Regions from separate parts of the Nocardioides cavernae genome, predicted to be linked through region 1. Evidence: predicted binding sites of a transcription regulator. Region 1 holds the regulator's gene; each other region holds the start of a gene.
What was found. Region 1 encodes LexA, which represses DNA repair genes until DNA is damaged. Its sites were predicted from a motif close to TCGAACANNTGTTCGA; they were not measured.
Positions count from the first base shown of each region.

Region 2: recA (recombinase RecA) is a predicted target of LexA. The motif match lies at 2,245-2,260, and genes of this name have one in related genera.
Region 3: JOD65_RS21605 (alpha-ketoglutarate-dependent dioxygenase AlkB) is a predicted target of LexA. The motif match lies at 2,083-2,098, and genes of this name have one in related genera.

Region 1 is NZ_JAFBCA010000001.1:1,403,761-1,407,853, forward strand. It holds gene JOD65_RS06540 (sulfotransferase family 2 domain-containing protein) at 1-233, opposite strand, end outside; gene JOD65_RS06545 (NAD(P)/FAD-dependent oxidoreductase) at 266-1,483, opposite strand; gene lexA (transcriptional repressor LexA) at 1,530-2,252, opposite strand; gene JOD65_RS06555 (SDR family NAD(P)-dependent oxidoreductase) at 2,381-3,175, shown strand; gene JOD65_RS06560 (LysM peptidoglycan-binding domain-containing protein) at 3,365-3,715, shown strand; gene JOD65_RS06565 (hypothetical protein) at 4,036-4,093, shown strand, end outside.
Region 2 is NZ_JAFBCA010000001.1:3,336,585-3,340,677, reverse strand. It holds gene JOD65_RS15685 (DinB family protein) at 1-117, shown strand, start outside; gene JOD65_RS15680 (class I SAM-dependent methyltransferase) at 114-734, shown strand; gene JOD65_RS15675 (DUF3046 domain-containing protein) at 731-925, shown strand; gene JOD65_RS15670 (MFS transporter) at 922-2,178, shown strand; gene recA (recombinase RecA) at 2,403-3,455, shown strand; gene JOD65_RS15660 (regulatory protein RecX) at 3,561-4,093, shown strand, end outside.
Region 3 is NZ_JAFBCA010000001.1:4,578,151-4,582,243, forward strand. It holds gene JOD65_RS21590 (oxygenase MpaB family protein) at 1-710, shown strand, start outside; gene JOD65_RS21595 (HD domain-containing protein) at 707-1,291, shown strand; gene JOD65_RS21600 (GntR family transcriptional regulator) at 1,278-2,000, opposite strand; gene JOD65_RS21605 (alpha-ketoglutarate-dependent dioxygenase AlkB) at 2,112-2,732, shown strand; gene JOD65_RS21610 (hypothetical protein) at 2,751-3,071, shown strand; gene JOD65_RS21615 (SRPBCC family protein) at 3,089-3,790, opposite strand; gene JOD65_RS21620 (FAD binding domain-containing protein) at 3,791-4,093, opposite strand, start outside.

The sequences.
Region 1 (4,093 bases):
TCGCAGTGGTGGCGGATCGTGCGCGTCGCGACCTTGGCCACGCGGTACCAGACGAACCGATGGCTGTGGCTGATCGTGAGGTTGTACGCCAGCGGGCTGAGCCACGCGGACGCCTCGCCTGCTGCGGCCAGCCGGTCGACCTCGGCCTGGGCGTCAGGAGTCAGCCGGCGCCGGTTGCCCGGACGGGTGCGGAAGAGCTCCGGAGGCGGAGCGTCGGGGCCGGCGGCAGACATCGCCGCGAGGCTACACGGACCGCGCCCCTCCCTCACCCGAACGGGATGCGCCCCCGCAGCGACTCCGGGTCGGGGATGGGGGTCTCGCTGGTCTCCTCGATGAGCGCGCGGGCCTTGTCGACGCTGTCCCAGACGTTCCACAGCAGCACGCCGCGGACCTGCCCCGACTTCAGGTAGTAGACGACGCCGGTGCCGATCTCGCCGTCCTTCCAGTCCTCCACCATGTCGAGCCGGCTGCTGGTCTCGCCGACGGCCTCGTAGCCGTAGTCGAGGATGTCGGACCAGAAGAAGGGCGTGTAGCCGTAGGCCTCGTCGGCGCCGGCCATCACCTTGCCGGCGTGCTCGCCGGACTTCTCGGCGTGGTCGACGTGCTCGACGCGGCGGCGCCCGAGGAGGGCGTCGGGGTACGACGCGACGTCGCCCGCGGCGTACACGTCCGCGTCGCTGGTGCGCAGGTGCTCGTCCACCACGACGCCGTTGTCGACCTCGAGCCCGGCGGCCTCGGCGAGGCCCGTGCGCGGGAGGACGCCGACGCCGATCACGGCTGCGTCGGCGGTGATGGAGGTGCCGTCGCCGAGGCGGATCCGTACGCCGCCGTCGTCCTCCTGGCCGCCCTCCACCGAGCCGTGCACGACGGTCACGCCGCGGTCGGCGAACGCCTTGGTGAGGGTGGCGGCGAGGGCGCGGGGGAACATCTGCTCCTGCACGTCCTCGAGGTCGAGCACGAGGGTGACCTGCACGCCGTTCTGCACGAGGGCGGAGGTGATCTCCGAGCCGATGTAGCCACCGCCGATGACCGCGACGTGGCTGCCCTCGGTGGCGACGGCGCGCAGCCGCTGGTAGTCGGCGGCGGTGCGGTAGTAGATGACCCGCGGTCCGGGGTCGACGGCGAGCACGCGGGGCTCGGCGCCGGTGGCGAGCAGCAGCTTGCCGTAGCCGACGCTGCTGCCGTCGGCGAGGCGTACGACGTGCGCGCCGGGGTCGATCTCGGTCACCGTGGTGTCGGTGACCAGGTCGACGGCGGCGTCGTCGTCGAGGTCGCCAGCGAGCGAGGAACCCTCGAGGGTCTCGTCGTCCTTGAGCCAGAGGTCCTTGGTCAGGACGGGCCGGTAGACCGGCTTGTCGGGCTCGGAGCCGAGGACGGCGATGCGGCCGGCCCCGTCCTGCGAACGGATGCCCTTCACGGCGCTTGCCGCAGCTACCCCCGCACCGACGATGACGTAGTCATAGGACTGCTCGACGTTGCTCATGCCGCCATCGTGCACCCTGGCTGGTCGGCGCGCCTCTCGCTGCTCGTCAGAGGCTGCGGAGCACCGCCGTCACGACGCCGAGGATCGTGGCGTTGTCGCCCGGGATCGGGTCGTAGGCGTCGTTGTGGGGGAGCAGCCACACGTGGCCGTCCTTGCGCTGGAACGTCTTGACGGTCGCCTCGCCCTCGATCATCGCCGCGACGATCTGGCCGTTCTCGGCGGTCTGCTCCTGGCGGATGACGACGTAGTCGCCGTTGCAGATCGCCGCGTCGACCATCGAGTCACCGGAGACCTCGAGGAGGAAGAGGGTGCCCTCGCCGACGAGCTGCTTGGGCAGCGGGAACACGTCGGTGACCTGCTCCTCGGCGAGGATCGGGCCACCGGCGGCGATGCGGCCGACGACCGGGACGTTGGTGGCGACGGGGTTGGCGTCGCCGATGCCGGTCTCGTCGTAGGACGTCTCGTCGTTGCTCGACATGCTGCGCCGCGCAGCCATCACCTCGGGCAGGAACACCTCGAGGGCGCGGGGGCGGTTGGGGTCGCGCTTGAGGAAGCCCTTGCCCTCGAGCACGCGGAGCTGGTGGGCGACGCTGGACGACGAGGTGAGGCCGACGGCCTGGCCGATCTCACGCATCGAGGGCGGGTAGCCCTTGGTCTCGATCGAGTCCTTGATCGTGGCGAGCACCCGCTGCTGGCGCGGGGTCAGGCCGGTGGCGTCCGGGGGGCCGTCGGGCATCTCGATGACGTTCTTGTCGTCCTGCTTGGCCATGCGTCCTCCACTTGCGTCGACCCCTCCGTCCGCGGCTGGACAGGGAGGATCTGGTGCGCCCACCGTAGACCTCGGGACGCCACAGGATCAAACACCTGTTCGAAGCCGCGTGTCGCTAGTGTCCGGGCATGTCGACCAACTCTCCTTCCTCTTGTGTCGTGACGGGTGGGGCCCGTGGGATCGGGCGCGGGATCGCCGAGCTGATGGTCGCCCGCGGGCACCGCGTCGTCATTGGTGACCTCGACGGCCGGGCGGCCGCCGCGACGGCGGCGGAGATCGGCGCGGTCGCCGGCCTCGCCCAGGACGTACGCGATCCCTCGTCTCACCGTCTTGTCGTCGAGGAGGCTGTGCGGCACGGCGAGCTGAGCGCGTGGTTCAACAACGCCGGTGTCGGTGACGACGGAGCTCTCGCCGACCTCTCGGAGGAGCAGGTGCGCCGGCTGGTCGAGGTCAACCTGCTGGGTACGACGTGGGGCACCCGCGCGGCGCTCGCGGCGTTCGGCGCAGCCGGCGGGGACGTCGTCAACATCGCCTCGCTCGCGGGCCTCGGGCCCGTGCCGGGCTACAGCATGTACGCCGCCACGAAGGCCGCGGTCGTCTCGCTCTCCACCTCCGTCAACGCCGAGACCCCGCGTCGCGTGCGGGTCCACGCCCTGTGCCCCGACGGGGTCGACACCGCGATGCTCGCCGCCCAGGACCCGTCCGGCCTCGGCTCGCAGCTGGTGTACTCCGGCGGCCCGATCCTTGACGTGTCCGACGTCGCGGCCGCGGCTGTCGCACTGGTCGGATCTCGGCGCGTCGTACGGGCGGTGCCGGGCTGGCGCGGGGGAGTCGTCCGCGGCTCGGCGCTCGCGCCCGGGTTGATGCAGCACGCGGCCGGGCTCTTCGCTGCCCAGGGGCGACGGGCCATGAAGCGCCGCTGACGGTCCGTTCGAACACGCCGAACATTTGTTCGACAAGGTGCTTGAGTTGTTCGAACACGTGCTCTAACGTCGTACACACGTTCGATCGAACATCTGATCGACACCCGGTGGCCAAGGCCACTGTCGGTGGGTCCGACTAGACATTCGCTCGACAGAACACGACCGGCTGAACTTCCCCAGGAGGCCACCATGAGCACCCTCAGCCTTGCCCCCGCTTTCACCGCCATCCCGCGTGCCCGCTCGACGGTCCGTCTGACCCGTCGCGGCCGCCTGGCGGTCTTCCTGACGTCGCTGTTCCTCGTCCTCGGCGTGGCGTTCATGCTCGCCGGTGGCGCGGTCGGCACCGGCGAGGCCGGCCAGCCGGCCCCCACCGAGATCGTCCAGGTCGCGCCCGGCGACACGCTGTGGGGGATCGCCAGCGAGATCGCCACCGACGGCGACGTCCGCTCCATGATGAGCGAGATCGAGCGGCTCAACGCCCTCGAGTCCGCCGGCCTCGCGGCCGGCCAGAAGCTCCGCGTCCCAGTCGTCTCCGACTGACGTGTGAGGCCTCCATCAGCCGCTTCGACCCCGGCTGGTGGAACCAAGGGGAAGACCGAGGGGCGGGCCCAGTGGCCCGCCCCTCGGCGCATTTCAGATTGTTGGTCGAGTAGTCCGCGAGGAACGAGCGGACGTATCGAGACCGGGCGCCGGGGGTGGCGCTTGGGGAGGTGGCGGCACATTGCGCCGGTGGCGTCCGGAATGCTGTCGTCTGCCGCCACCTTGGGGTCGGTTCTCCACAGGTTTTGCCGTCGGTCTGGTTCCGCGGTCGCCCGGATGGGTAGTTTCAGCGTGCTGACGTTGTTCTCGGGAGGCACCTCATGCACGTACGCCGCGCACTCGCGCTGACCCTCGCGGTCCCCGTCCTGCTGGCCGGGT
Region 2 (4,093 bases), 1.9 Mb from region 1:
ACGCGCGGTCGCCGGGGGCTCCGCTCCAACGGTGACGAGTTCACCGTCGAGACCCTGGGCCGCTACCACCTGCACGACGTCGTCCACCACCTCCACGACGTGGCGGCGCCGGCGTGACCAGCGAGACCGTCCGGTCCTACGACCGCGACGCAGCGGCGTACGTCGCCCGCACCGCGGCCGTGCCGGACTCGGTCCGCGCCGCCCTGGAGCAGCTTGCCGACCGGCTCGGCCCGGGCGCACGCGTGATCGAGATCGGGTCGGGTGGCGGTCGTGACGCGCTGCTGATGGAGCAGCTCGGCCTCGCCGTGCGGCGCACCGACGTCACGCCCGCCTTCGTCGCGCTGCTGCGCGAGCAGGGCCACACGTGCGACCACCTCGACCCCCTCGTCGACGACCTGTCCTCGCTCGACGGGCCGTACGACGCCGTGTGGGCGAACGCGTCGCTGCTGCACGTCGCGCGGGACGACCTGGCCACCGTGCTGGGGCACCTGGCGGCGGTCACCCGGACCGGTGGCCTGCTGTGCATGTCGCTCAAGGAGGGCGACGGCGAGGGCTGGTCCACCCACGGGACGATCAACGGCCCGCGGCACTTCACCTACTGGCAGGCCGCCGCCGTCGAGGCCGTCGTCCGCCGCGCGGGCTGGGGCGACGTCGTCGTCCGGCAGGGGCTCGGGGGCGACCGGGGGGAGACCTGGCTCGAGCTGTGGGCGGTCCGTGATGGGGTGTCGCCATGAGGCACACGGAGTTCTGGGCGCGGCTCGACGAGACCCTCGGGCGGGCCTACTCCCGCACCTGGGCCGAGCTCACCGTCGTGCGCGACCTCGACGGCCGCACGACCCAGGAGGCGCTCGACGCGGGTGTGCCGCCCAAGCAGGTGTGGGCCGCCGTGCATCGCCAGCTCGAGCTCCCGGACAGTCAGCGGTGACCACCCGGCTCGCGGGAGGCCTCACCGTCGCCGACGTCCAGCGTCGTACGGTCCGCACCCTCGTCGTCTCCCAGGCGGTCGGCGCGGTCGGCGTCACCATCGGTGTCGCGACCGCCTCGCTCCTCGCCCGCGACATCTCCGGCAGCGAGACGATGGCCGGCCTCGCGCAGACCTTCCAGGTCCTCGGCACGGCGGCCGCCGCCTACGGGCTCGCGCGCGTCATGCGACGCCGCGGGCGACGTGTCGGCCTGGTCGCGGGCTACCTCATCGGGGCGACCGGTGCGGTCCTGGCCGTCGTCGCCGGCGTCGTCGACTCCATGGCGGTGCTGCTCCTCGGAGCGCTCATGCTGGGAGCCACCACGGCGGTCAACAACGGGTCGCGCTACGCCGCGACCGACCTGGCGACCGAGGAGCACCGCGCCCGTGCCCTGTCGGTCGTCGTGTGGGCGACCACCGTCGGAGCCGTCGCCGGCCCCAACCTCACCGGCGTCGGAGCGAGCGTCGCCCGCTCCATGGGCGTGCCCGAGCTGACCGGTGGCTTCGCCATCGGCGCCGTCGTCCTGGTCGTCGCGGCCGGGTGGGTGTGGTGGCGGCTGCGGCCCGACCCGTTGCTCCTCGCCCAGGAGACGGCCGGGGTCGTGCCGAGCGCAGGTCCCGAGCCGCGGGGCCGGTCGTGGAGCCGCTTCGCCGCGGTGGTGCGCGACGTGCCGGCCGTCGGGGCCGCAGTGGTGGCGATGGCCTGCACCCACGCGGCGATGGTGACCGTGATGATCATGACGCCGCTCCACATGGAGCACGGCGGCGCGCACCTCGAGGTCATCGGGTTCGTCATCTCGATCCACGTGCTCGGCATGTTCGCCTTCTCGCCGCTCGTCGGCTGGGCCGCCGACCGCTTCGGCCGGTCGGCCGTCCTGGTCACCGGGGGAGTGGTGCTGCTGGTGTCGCTCGCGCTGTGCGGCCTGTCCCCGCAGGGCACCTCGTGGCAGATCTTCGCGGGGCTGTTCCTCCTCGGCCTCGGCTGGTCCTGCGCGACGGTCGCCGCGTCGACGGTCATCGCCGACCGCACGCCCATCGAGGCGCGCACCGACGTGCAGGGCACCTCCGACATGGCGATGGCGCTCACCGCCGCCGGGGGAGGAGCCCTCGCCGGGGTCATCGTCGGCGAGCTGGGCTACCCCGCGCTGGCGACGTTCGCCGCGCTGCTGGCGGGTGCGGTCGTGGTCGCCGGCGCCGTTACCCGCCGTCACTCCTGAGCCGCACCGGCCGTTCCTCGCACCCGGGGCAGGTTCGGCGTCGACACGCCGGTGTCGAAGCGCTCGTCGAACACCTGTTCGGGCTACTGTGCATCCACAGGTACGACGAGGGGCGAGGTTGTCCACAGCGTTCGACCGTTCTGATCAGGGACTGTCGGTGGCTCGCCCTAGCGTCGCAGACGTACCTCTCACGACACGACACGACGACAAGACAGGACACAGCTATGGCTGGTGCAGACCGCGAGAAGGCCCTCGACGCCGCGCTCGCACAGGTGGAGAAGCAGTTCGGCAAGGGCTCGGTCATGCGACTGGGCGACGAGACGCGTGCGCCGCTCGAGGTGATCCCCACGGGGTCGATCGCCCTCGACGTGGCCCTCGGGCTGGGCGGCTTGCCGCGCGGTCGTGTCGTGGAGATCTACGGTCCGGAGTCCTCCGGAAAGACGACGGTCGCCCTCCACGCGGTGGCCAGCGCCCAGGCAGCCGGCGGCATCGTCGCCTTCATCGACGCCGAGCACGCGCTCGACCCCGACTACGCGAAGAACCTCGGCGTCGACACCGACGCGCTGCTGGTCTCGCAGCCCGACTCGGGTGAGCAGGCGCTCGAGATCGCCGACATGCTGATCCGCTCCGGTGCCCTGTCGCTGATCGTCATCGACTCGGTGGCCGCGCTCGTGCCCCGGGCCGAGATCGAGGGCGAGATGGGCGACAGCCACGTCGGCCTCCAGGCCCGACTGATGAGCCAGGCGCTGCGCAAGATGACCGGTGCCCTCAACAACTCGGGCACCACCGCGATCTTCATCAACCAGCTGCGCGAGAAGATCGGCGTGATGTTCGGCTCGCCGGAGACCACGACCGGTGGTCGCGCCCTGAAGTTCTACTCCTCGGTGCGCCTCGACGTGCGTCGCATCGAGACGCTGAAGGACGGCACCGACATGGTCGGCAACCGCACCCGCGTCAAGGTCGTGAAGAACAAGGTGGCCCCGCCGTTCAAGCAGGCCGAGTTCGACATCATGTACGGCAAGGGCATCAGCCGCGAGGGCGGTCTCATCGACGTGGGCGTCGAGGCGGGCCTGATCCGCAAGGCCGGCGCCTGGTACACCTACGAGGGCGACCAGCTCGGCCAGGGCAAGGAGAACTCGCGCAACTTCCTGCGCGACAACCCCGACCTCGCCAACGAGATCGAGAAGCTCATCCTCGAGAAGCTGGGCGTGACTCCCGCGGTGGACAAGCCCGGCGACGACCTGACCGACGAGCCCATCGGGGTCAATGACTTCTGATCGCACAGCCGCCCTCGAGGAACGAGAGGGCGGCGTGGGTGCGGTCAGGTCGAGCAAGCGATCGAGCGAGCCTGCGAGGTCGATGATGCGTGTCGAGACCGGTCGATGAACGAAGAGAATCGTCCCGCACCCGACTGGGTCGGTGACGTCGGGCTCGGAGTGGAGGCGTGGGTGGGGGACACCCCATCCACGCCGGTCGAGCCACGTCCGGCCCGTCCCCGCGGCGGGCGCGCGGGCGCCGGTCGCCGTGAGGGCCGCAAGGGTGGTCGGAAGGCGACCCGCACCTGGGAGGAGCGCGAGGCAGCCAGGCTCGCCCGGGAGGAAGCCGCGGCGGCGGAGCTCGAGGCTGACCCCGAGGCCGTCGCCCGCAAGATCCTGCTCGACACCCTCACCGGTCAGGCACGTTCTCGCAAGGAGCTGGCCGACAAGCTGGCCAAGCGAGGCGTGCCCGACGAGCTCGCCGGCGAGCTGCTCGACCGCTTCACCGAGGTCGGCCTGATCGACGACGCCGCCTACGCCCGGCAGTGGGTCGAGAGCCGGCACCGCAGCCGGGGGCTGGCCCCCCGAGCCCTGGCCCAGGAGCTGCGCCGCAAGGGCATCGACGACGAGGACTCGAAGACCGCGCTGGAGCAGATCGA
Region 3 (4,093 bases), 3.2 Mb from region 1:
TCGGCGGCATCCGCGCGATCATGCTCCAGTCCCTGCACCCGGCCGCGATGCAGGGCGTGGCCGACCACTCCGGCTACCGCGGCGACATGTGGGGACGGCTCGCGCAGGTCTCGACCTACATCGCGATGACCACCTTCGGCGCCGAGCAGGATGCCCTGCAGATGATCCGCGCCGTCCAGCGCGCGCACGAGTCGGTGACCGGCACGATGCCCGACGGCACGTCGTACGCCGCCTCCGACCCGCACCTGCTCGGCTGGGTGCACGCCGCCGAGATCCACAGCTTCCTCGTCGCGCACGACCGATACGGCCACCGACCCCTCACCGGGGCGGAGCGCGACGAGTACGTCGCCCAGACCGCCGTCGCAGCCGGGCACCTCGGCGTGGTCGACGCCCCGCGGTCCGAGGAGGACCTGTGCGGGACCCTGGCGGCGTACGCCCCCGAGCTCCGCGGGACACCAGCCGCCCACGAGGCGATCCGCTTCCTGCTGCTGCACCCCGACCTGCCGGCCGCCGCACGCCCCGGCTACCTCGCGCTCGCCTCGGCCGCCATCGGCCTGCTGCCGGCCAGCGCGCGCCGCGAGCTGCGGCTCCCGCGCGTGCCCCCGGTGACCGACCGCGTGCTCGGAGCCGCAGCCACCCGCACGATCCGGTGGGCGATGGCCTCCGGCCACGCCGAGGCGCGCGAGCTGCACGAGGCGACCCAGCGGTGAGCCTCGTCGACCGCTGGCCGCTGCCCGACCACCACGCGCTGCGCGACGACCTGCTGGCGGCCTGGGACCGGGCGGGCTACCACGACCTGCGCCACCTCGAGGAGGTGCTCGACCGGCTCGACGTGCTCGCCGCGGCGGGCGTCCCGTTCGACCGCACCCTCGTCGCCCTCGCGGCCTGGTTCCACGACGCCGTCTACGACGGGGCCGACGACGACGAGGAACGCTCCGCGCGCTGGGCCGAGGATGCGCTGCCGGCGACCCGGGCCGACGAGGTGGCGCGGCTGGTGCGGATGACCGTCGAGCACCGCCCGGCCGGGGACGACCCGGCAGGGGCCGCGCTCAGCGACGCCGACCTGGGCATCCTCGCCGCGCCTCGCTGGCGGTACGACGCCTACGTGGCCGGGGTGCGGGCTGACTTCGCGCACGTCGGCGACGACGACTTCCGGGCCGGCCGGGCAGCGGTGCTGCGCGACCTGGTCGCCCGGGCGCACCTCTTCAGCACCTCGCACGCGCGCGAGCTGTGGGAGGACGCCGCGCGGGCGAACCTCGAGCGCGAGCTCGCGGGCCTCAGCGGTCGTTGAGCTGGAGGTAGACCGTGAAGCGGTCGTGTCGGTAGCAGGTGCGCGAGACCTCGACGATGCGGCCGTCGGACACGGCACGGCGCGCGTGGCGCAGCACCGGGTCGCCCTCGTCGACCTCGAGGATCGCGGCCTCGTCGGCGCTCGCCCGGTCGGCGCTGATGGAGTCCTCGACCTCGGTCGGGCGCAGACCCCTGGCGCCGAGGGCCTCGTAGAGACTGGTGGGGGTGCCGTGCTGGAGGAAGCCCGGCAGCAGCACCTCGTTGAGGTAGGCGTCCTCCACGCACACGATGGCCTGGTCGGCGCGGCGCAGCCGGCGCCAGTGGAGCACGGGGTCACCGGGCGAGATGTCGAGCGCCCTCGCGACGCCGGGGCCGGCCTGCTCCACGCGGGCGAGGAGCGTCTGCGACTCCGGCAGCATCCCGCGGCGGCGGATCTCCTCGGTGAACGAGGTGAGCCGGCCGGAGGTCCGGGGCGGCTGGGCGACGAAGGTGCCACGGCCCGGGATCCGCTCGAGGAGACCCTCGGCGACGAGGGCGTCGAGCGCCTGGCGTACGGTCATCCGTGCCACGCCGAAACGGGCCACGAGCTCACGCTCGGACGGAGCCGCAGAACCGGGCGGCTGGGTCTCGATGAGGCCCCGCACGTGCTCGCGCACCTGGACGTGCTTCAGCGCCCGCTGGCGCGGGACGACGAGCTCCACGGGGTCCATGGCACTCAGGCTAGGACTGGGCTGGACCGGCAGTCTGCAAATTGACCAAGCCTGTGGCAAAGCCTTGACAATTTCTTGATGTTCGAACGGATGTTCGACACATCGCGTACCATGGGACTCGTGGACTTCCAGACGTCCCTCTTCGCCGACGACACCGCGGATTCCACGGTGCTGTCGCCGGAGCGTCAACGGCTGTCCCACGGAGCGTGGGTCGACGTCCAGCGCAACTGGCTCTGCGACCCCGACGCCGTGTTTTCCGCACTGGTCGATCGCGTGCCCTGGCGGGCCGAGCGGCGCGAGATGTACGACTCCGTGGTCGACGTGCCGCGGTTGGTGCACACCTACCTCGCCGCCGACCCGCTCCCCCATCCCGCGCTCACACAGGCGCGCACGGCGCTCAGCGAGCACTATCTCCCCGAGCTGGGCGAGCCGTTCGTGACCGCCGGATGCTGCTACTACCGCGACGGTCGCGACTCCGTCGCGTGGCACGGCGACACGATCGGCCGCGGCCGCACCGCCGACACCATGGTCGCCATCGTGAGCGTCGGCGACCCCCGCCGGCTGCTGCTTCGCCCGCGGGGCGGGGGTGCGTCGATCGCGCTGACCATGGGCCACGGCGACCTGGTCGTGATGGGCGGGTCGTGCCAGCGCACCTGGGAGCACGCCGTGCCCAAGGTCGCCCACTCCGGACCGCGGATGTCGGTCCAGTTCCGCCCGCTCAACGTCTTCTAGCCGGGCATACTGACGCCCATGTCGTTCCAGACCGAGGGCCGCGCCCCGGTGTGGCCACCTGCGAGTCGACTCGTCCCCACGGCCTTCGTCGTCCAGGCGTCGGTCTCGCTGGTGGCATGGTTCCTGGTCGACGACCGGTCACGCGGGGGCGCATGGTCGAGCACCGACTTCGAGGAGTGGGCGCTGCTGAGCGTGCTGGGCGCGGCGTTGCTCGTGATGCTCTTCAGCTTGGTCCGGCGTCGCTGGTCGGCGGCTGCGGCGGTCGCCGCTGGCTGCTCCCTGGCGATCATCTCGGGCTGCGCCGTCTTCGCCGCGTACGCCGTGCTCAACTCGGCGTAGCCGGCCGCGGTCGAGCGTCAACGCTTGAGCAGCCGCCGCAGCAGCACCAGCACGACGAGGGCGGCCAGCGCCTGCTTCCAGTACGACTTCGCGAGCACCGGGAGCACCGCACTGCCGAGGTCGAGCGCCTCGGGCTCCCGCGGCGGCGGCTTCGGCGGGGCGGGCGGTGCCGGCGGCGCGGGTGTTGCGGGCGCGGCAGGATCGTCCACCCCCGCATCGCTCGCCTCGCCACCCATCAGAGACGCGGCCTCCGGCGACGAGTCGGTCGACTCGACGGGACCGGCGAGCCGCTGCTCGAGGCAGGCGACGAACTGCCCGAGCAGCTTGTCGGAGACGTCCTGCATCACCCCGCGCCCGAACTGCGCCGGCTTGCCGGTGATGGCCAGGTCGGTCTCCACCGACACGTCGGTCGAGCCGCCGGCCTCGGCCATCGACACCGTGACCTTCGCGCCCGCCGTGCCGTTGCCGCGCTTGTCCTTGCCCTTCGCGTCGACGACGAAGCGGTGGGCCTCGGCGTCCTTCTCCACGAACGTGCCGCTGCCGTTGTACAGCAGCGCGATCGGGCCGAGCTTGACCTTCACCGACCCGGAGAACGACTCCTCGTCGGCCTCCGTCACCTGGGCGCCCGGGAAGCACTCGGCGACCGAGGCGATGTCGTTGAAGTGCGCCCAGGTCTCCTCGACGCCGATCGGGACGGTGAAGCGGTGGCTCAGCTCCATCTACACACCCGCCGCCTTGAGCACGGCCCGGCCCGTCAGCACCCGCGCGAGGTGCTGGCGGTAGTCGGCGGCGCCGTTGAGGTCTGACGGCGGGTTGGTCCCCTCGGCGGCGAGCTGGGATGCCTCGCGTACGCCGTCCTCCGTCGCGCTCGCGCCGGCGAGGGCCCGCTCGGTGGCGGTCGCCCGCAACGGCGTGGACCCCATGTTGGTCAGGCCCACGCGCGCCTCGTCGATCGAGCCCTTCACCGTCGCGGCGACGGCGACGATGGGCCACTGGTGGGCCACGCGCACGAACTTCTCGTA